2 regions of the Erwinia sp. 009765445 genome follow, and region 2 is predicted to be linked to the other one. Evidence: predicted binding sites of a transcription regulator. Region 2 holds the regulator's gene; the other holds the start of a gene.
What was found. The regulator sigma-54, encoded in region 2, starts transcription at its own class of promoters, with help from an activator protein. The targets are predictions, from matches to a motif close to GTTGGCACANNTTTCGCTNT.
Positions count from the first base shown of each region.

Region 1 (3,709 bases), on a different contig from region 2:
TCTCGCGCATGACGTCGATATTTAAGGAAAAATATCCCATCAGTTCCGGCAGCGGTGTACCAAACAGCTTGCGGGAGCTTTGCGCTAACAGCTGCTGAGCGGCGGGGTTGGCGTAATGCACCACCAGATCGCTATCGACCAGCAAAATACTGTTAATCAGAGAATTGAGAATCTGCCCAGCATCGGGCAGCGTGCCTGTTGCCATACAGCGTTCTCCTGCACCTTTTTAGTGCATTATAGTCATGGAACCCGAAAATCGTCTTCCTGAACGATGAATTCGCGGAGAAAAAAGCCCATCAGGAGATGGGCTAAAGTTTCCACGGCAACAAAAACGTCAAACCAGTTAAACGCTGTAGTACAGCTCGAACTCGACCGGATGTGGCGTCATGCGAACGCGGTCCATTTCGGATTTACGTAGTTCGATGTAGGCATCGATGGTGTCGTCAGTGAACACGCCGCCACGAGTCAGGAACTCGCGGTCTTCGCTCAGTGCGTTCAGAGCTTCTTCCAGAGAACCGGCCACTTTTGGAATCTCAGCTTCTTCTTCCGGCGGCAGGTCGTACAGGTTTTTGTCCATCGCGTCGCCAGGATGGATTTTGTTGATGATACCGTCCAGGCCAGCCATCAGCAGTGCAGAGAAGCACAGGTATGGGTTAGCTGCTGGATCAGGGAAGCGAGCTTCGATACGACGTGCTTTCGGGCTGGCAACCACTGGAATACGGATAGAAGCAGAACGGTTACGGGCAGAGTAAGCCAGCATAACTGGAGCTTCGTAACCCGGGACCAGGCGCTTGTAAGAGTTGGTGGTCGGGTTAGACAGGGCGTTGATCGCTTTAGCGTGCTTGATCACACCGCCGATGTAGAACAGGGCAGTTTCAGACAGGCCGCCGTATTTGTCGCCAGCGAACAGGTTGGTGCCGCCTTTGGACAGTGACATGTGGCAGTGCATACCGGAACCGTTATCACCAAAGATTGGTTTTGGCATGAAGGTCGCAGTTTTGCCATAAGCGTGAGCTACGTTGTGCACAACATATTTGTAGATCTGAATTTCGTCAGCTTTTTTGGTCATGGTGTTGAAGCGGGTTGCCACTTCGTTCTGACCAGCTGTTGCCACTTCGTGGTGGTGAGCTTCAACAACCAGGCCCATCTGCTCCATGGTCAGACACATAGCAGAACGGATGTCCTGTGAAGAGTCGACTGGTGGAACCGGGAAGTAACCGCCTTTCAGACCTGGACGGTGTCCTTTGTTGCCGCCTTCGTATTCTTTACCAGTGTTCCAGGCTGCTTCGATATCGTCGATAGCAACGTGTGAACCGGAAGTAGTCGCGCCAAAGCGCACGTCATCAAACAGGAAGAACTCTGGCTCTGGTCCAAACAGAACGGTGTCTGCGATGCCGGAAGAGCGCAGGAAGTCTTCAGCGCGCTTTGCGATGGAGCGTGGATCACGATCGTAGCCCTGCATGGTGCCTGGCTCGAGGATGTCACAACGGATGATCAGCGTAGGGTCTTCGAAGAACGGATCCAGAACAGCGGTAGTCGCATCAGGCATCAGAACCATGTCTGATTCGTTAATCCCTTTCCAGCCACCGATAGAGGAGCCGTCAAACATTTTGCCTTCTTCGAAGAAGTCAGCGTTAACCTGATGAGCAGGAATAGTGACGTGCTGTTCTTTACCTTTGGTATCGGTAAAACGCAGATCAACAAATTTGACTTCGTGCTCGTTCATCATCGACAGAACGTGTTCAGCGGACATACTTAACTCTCCTGGATTTTGTCATTGTCGTCGTGGTTAGAGATCTTTCCGGTGTACCACTTTGCTTATCTGGCACAGTGAACCGATAATAAAGATCTCTGACAAGCTATCAACCGTTGTGGAAACTGGCATTCTTCTCTTGAGTGTAATAAAGCGAAATCTATGCCAACTTTCTTAACTGACTGAAAAAGCGCTATGATGCACCCTCTCGTGAGACGGGAGCTGCACCATGATGGAAGTCGCGCACCATTATGGTGCTACAGAGTGCAATGAGGGCACCAAATTGGTGCATTTTTTCGATGGAGTGCAATTCCTGCACTGTAAATGGCTGTAAAAGCAATCCTGACAGTTATCTTTAATTGATATTTGTGATCCTGTTCAGTCCTTCGATTAATCCGTGTACAATAGCGCGCTATTTCTAATGCCTGAGGCAAAGCTGTGATCGAAAATTTGCGTAACATCGCCATTATTGCCCACGTTGACCATGGTAAAACTACCCTGGTTGATAAGTTGCTGCAGCAGTCCGGTACCTTTGATGCCCGTACTGAAGCAACCGAACGCGTAATGGACTCCAACGATTTGGAGAAAGAGCGTGGGATTACCATCCTCGCAAAAAACACCGCCATTAAATGGAACGACTACCGCATCAACATCGTGGATACCCCAGGACACGCCGACTTCGGCGGTGAGGTAGAGCGTGTGATGTCAATGGTTGACTCGGTGCTGCTGGTTGTGGATGCAATGGATGGCCCTATGCCGCAAACCCGCTTCGTGACCAAAAAAGCGTTTGCTAATGGTCTGAAGCCGATCGTGGTGATCAACAAAGTTGACCGTCCTGGCGCACGTCCTGACTGGGTTGTTGACCAAGTTTTTGACCTGTTCGTTAACCTGGACGCGACCGACGAGCAGCTCGACTTCCCGGTTATCTATGCTTCTGCCCTGAACGGTATCGCTGGTCTTGACCACTCCGACATGGCTGAAGATATGACTCCGCTGTACGAAGCCATCGTGAAACACGTTTCTCCTCCGCAGGTTGAGATGGAAGCACCGTTCCAGATGCAGATTTCTCAGCTGGACTACAACAACTATGTTGGTGTTATCGGCATCGGCCGCATTAAGCGCGGTAAAGTGAAGCCAAACCAGCAGGTCACCATCGTTGATAGCGAAGGCAAAACCCGTAACGGTAAAGTCGGTAAAGTGCTGACTCACCTGGGTCTGGAGCGTATCGACGCAGCAGAAGCTGAAGCAGGCGACATCATCGCCATCACCGGTCTGGGCGAACTGAACATCTCCGATACCATCTGTGATCCACAGAATGTTCAGGCACTGCCAGCCCTGAGCGTTGATGAACCAACCGTAACCATGTTCTTCAACGTCAACACCTCACCGTTCTGCGGTAAAGAAGGTAAGTATGTGACTTCACGTCAGATCCTTGACCGTCTGAACAAAGAGCTGGTGCACAACGTGGCACTGCGCGTTGAAGAAACTGCGGATGCTGATGCGTTCCGCGTTTCCGGTCGTGGTGAACTTCACCTGTCCGTTCTGATTGAAAACATGCGTCGTGAAGGTTTCGAGCTGGCGGTATCCCGTCCGAAAGTTATCTTCCGCGAGTTCGAAGGCCGTAAACAAGAGCCATTCGAAAACGTGACCCTGGATATCGAAGAACAGCACCAGGGTTCTGTGATGCAGGCGATGGGTGAACGTAAAGCGGACATGAAAAACATGGATCCGGATGGTAAAGGTCGCGTACGTCTTGACTACGTTATCCCAAGCCGTGGCCTGATTGGCTTCCGTAACGAATTCATGACCATGACTTCCGGTACCGGTCTGCTGTACTCCACCTTCAGTCACTATGACGATATCCGTCAGGGCGAAGTGGGCCAGCGTCAGAACGGCGTACTGATCTCTAACGGTCAGGGTAAAGCGGTGGCCTTCGCCCTGTTCAGCCTGCAGGAC
Region 1 is NZ_JBYUWC010000027.1:12,658-16,366, forward strand. It holds gene glnL (nitrogen regulation protein NR(II)) at 1-205, opposite strand, end outside; gene glnA (glutamate--ammonia ligase) at 344-1,753, opposite strand; gene typA (ribosome-dependent GTPase TypA) at 2,192-3,709, shown strand, end outside.
Region 1: the regulator sigma-54 is predicted to act here: its motif matches at 1,904-1,923, upstream of glnA (glutamate--ammonia ligase).

Region 2 (3,709 bases):
ATCGCATGCTGTACCTGTACGGCCATGTGGAGGTCAACAGCCTGACGCAGGATGCTCAACTTCAAAGAATTAAAACCGATAACGCCGTAGTAAACCTCGTCACACAGGATGTCACTTCAGACGACCAGGTGACACTTTATGGCAGTAGCTTTAACTCTACCGGCATGAAGATGCGTGGGAATTTACGGAAGAAAACTGCCGAGTTGATTGAAAAGGTCAAAACCTCCTATGAAATTCAAAATGCGAAACAACCTTAAGTTTCTGACGCTCGGCCTGCTGCTGGCTGCCAGCCTGCCAGCCTTCGCCCTGACGGGCGACTCGGACAAACCGGTCAACGTGGACTCTGAAAATCAGGCTCTGGATATGCAGGGCAACGTGGCGACCTTCACTGGCAACGTCATCGTTACTCAGGGTTCGATCAAAATCACCGCCGATAAAGTGGTGGTAACCCGCCCCGGCGGCGACAGTAATAAAACAATTGTTGATGCTTACGGCACCCCTGCCACATTCTACCAGATGCAGGACAACGGTAAGCCGGTGAAAGGCCATGCTCTTAAGATGCACTATGAGCTGGCGAAAGATTTTGTTGAGCTGACTGGCAATGCCTATCTTGAGCAGCTGGACAGCAATGTGAAGGGCGACCGCATCACCTATCTGGTGAAAGAGCAGAAAATGCAGGCCTATGGCAATACCGGCAAGCGAGTCACCACCGTACTGGTTCCTTCGCAGCTGCAGGACAAAGGCACCCAGTCAACCGGACAGAATAAGAGTAAATAATCAGTTATGGCGACTTTAATTGCAGAAAACCTGGCGAAGGCCTATAAGGGCCGCCGCGTAGTCGAAGATGTCAGCTTGCAGGTGAAATCCGGCGAGATTGTTGGCCTGCTGGGCCCTAACGGGGCGGGTAAAACCACCACCTTCTACATGGTCGTGGGCATAGTGCCTCGTGATGCAGGCCGCATCATCATTGATGATGATGACATCAGTATTCTGCCACTGCATGCCCGCGCCCGCCGGGGTATTGGCTATCTGCCGCAGGAAGCCTCTATTTTTCGTCGCCTGAGCGTTTACGATAACCTGATGGCCGTTCTGCAGATCCGTGACGATCTGACCACGGAACAGCGTGAGGATCGCGCTAACGAGCTGATGAATGAGTTCCACATCGAACACCTGCGCAACAGCATGGGTCAGGCGCTATCGGGCGGTGAACGTCGCCGCGTGGAGATCGCCCGTGCACTGGCAGCCAATCCGAAATTTATCCTGCTGGATGAACCCTTTGCCGGTGTTGATCCGATTTCCGTTATCGATATCAAAAAGATTATTGAACACCTGCGCGACAGCGGGCTGGGCGTATTGATCACCGACCACAACGTGCGTGAAACGCTGGCGGTTTGTGAGCGGGCTTACATTGTCAGCCAGGGGCATCTGATTGCTCACGGTTCGCCGGAGCAAATTCTGGAAGATGAACAAGTTAAGCGAGTCTACTTGGGCGAAGAGTTCAGACTCTGATAAGGTGTTCAAACCAGGTAAGATTTTTGAGGAATTTGTATCCTGAATATGAAGCAAGGTTTGCAACTCAGGCTTAGCCAACAGCTTGCCATGACGCCACAATTGCAGCAGGCCATTCGTCTGCTGCAACTCTCTACGCTTGAACTACAGCAGGAAATTCAGCTGGCGCTGGAAAGCAACCCGTTGCTTGAACAAACCGATATTCATGAGGAAGTGGACTCGCGGGAGTATCAGGAAAAAGAAGCGCTTGATACCCGTGAGGCGTTAGAACAAAAGGATATGCCGGAAGAGCTGCCGCTGGATGCAACCTGGGATGAGATCTACACCGCAGGAACTCCGTCAGGAACCGGTACCGATTATCACGATGACGAACTTCCCGTTTATCAGGGAGAAACCACTCAGACGCTGCAGGATTATCTGATGTGGCAGGTCGAACTGACGCCGTTTACCGACACTGACCGCGCCATTGCCACCTCCATTGTTGATGCCGTGGATGATACCGGCTATCTGACCGTGTCACTGGATGAGATTCTGGAGAGCATCGGTAACGATGAGCTGTCGCTGGATGAAATAGAAGCTGTATTGAAGCGCGTACAGCGTTTTGATCCGGTCGGCGTCTGCGCCCGCGACCTGCGGGACTGCCTGCTGGTACAGCTTTCTCAATTCGCGCCGGAACTGCCCTTCCTCAAAGAGGCTCGCCTGATTGTCAGCGAGCATCTGGATTTGCTGGCCAACCACGATTTCCGCAGCTTAATGCGTGTAACCCGTCTGAAAGAGGACGTGCTGAAAAACGCTATGCAGCTGATCCAGTCACTGGATCCCCGTCCGGGGCAGTCGATCAACACCACTGAACCTGAGTATGTTATTCCTGACGTGCTGGTGCGCAAGATCGGTACACGCTGGACGGTCGATCTCAACGCCGACAGTGTTCCCCGGCTGAAGATCAACCAGCACTACGCTTCGCTGGGGGGCTCCACCCGCAATGACAGCGATAACCAGTTTATCCGCAGCAACCTGCAGGAAGCGAAATGGCTGATTAAAAGCCTGGAAAGCCGCAACGATACACTGCTGAAGGTGACACGCTGCATCGTCGATCAGCAGCAGGCATTCTTTGAGCAGGGAGAAGAGTTTATGCGACCAATGGTGCTGGCAGACATTGCCACCGCCGTGGATATGCATGAGTCAACAATCTCCCGCGTCACCACGCAAAAATACCTGCACAGCCCGCGCGGCATTTTTGAATTGAAGTATTTTTTCTCCAGCCACGTCAATACCGAAGGCGGCGGCGAGGCTTCCTCCACTGCCATCCGTGCACTGGTGAAAAAATTAATCTCGGCGGAGAATCCCGCCAAACCTCTTAGTGACAGCAAGCTGACCACCCTGCTCTCCGATCAGGGGATCATGGTGGCACGCCGCACCGTCGCAAAGTACCGAGAGTCTTTATCCATCCCGCCCTCAAACCAGCGCAAACAGCTGGTCTGAACGAACAGATAAGGAAGACCGTATGCAACTCAATATTACTGGGCTAAACGTAGAGATCACTAAGCCATTACGTGAATTTGTCACGGCTAAGTTCGCCAAACTGGAGCAATATTTTGACCGGATTAATCAGGTTTATATTGTTCTCAAGGTTGAAAAAGTCACTCAGGTTGCCGACGCAACCCTGCATGTGAACGGCGGTGAGTTGCATGCCACCTCGGAAGAGAAAGATATGTACGCGGCGATTGACGGCCTGATAGACAAGCTGACACGCCAACTTAATAAACACAAAGACAAGCTGAAGCAGCACTAAATTTCACCCAGGCATTGATTATTTTTGCGTCACCCTCATGTGAGATTGAAGGTGACGTAAGAGGTTCCGGCTCGTACTCTGTTACTGGGGTACGGGCCGTTAATCAATAAGGCATGTGCAGCTGACCGGGTTGAACCGGAACCACAGAAGTCAGCCATCTTACCAGGCGGAAGTGAACACGTAAGTGAAACTATGATGAACAATGACTTAACACTGGAACTGAGCTCGGTACTGAGTCTGTCCTGCACCCGCAGCGGCGTACATTGCCAGAGTAAAAAGCGGGCGCTGGAAATTATTAGCGAGTTGGCAGCCAAACAGCTGAACCTCCCGCACCAGACTATCTTCGAAGCGATCCTGACCCGCGAGCGGATGGGCAGTACCGGTATCGGCAACGGTATCGCCATCCCC
Region 2 is NZ_JBYUWC010000014.1:60,030-63,738, reverse strand. It holds gene lptC (LPS export ABC transporter periplasmic protein LptC) at 1-257, shown strand, start outside; gene lptA (lipopolysaccharide ABC transporter substrate-binding protein LptA) at 229-777, shown strand; gene lptB (LPS export ABC transporter ATP-binding protein) at 784-1,509, shown strand; gene rpoN (RNA polymerase factor sigma-54) at 1,558-2,991, shown strand; gene hpf (ribosome hibernation promoting factor) at 3,014-3,301, shown strand; gene ptsN (PTS IIA-like nitrogen regulatory protein PtsN) at 3,497-3,709, shown strand, end outside.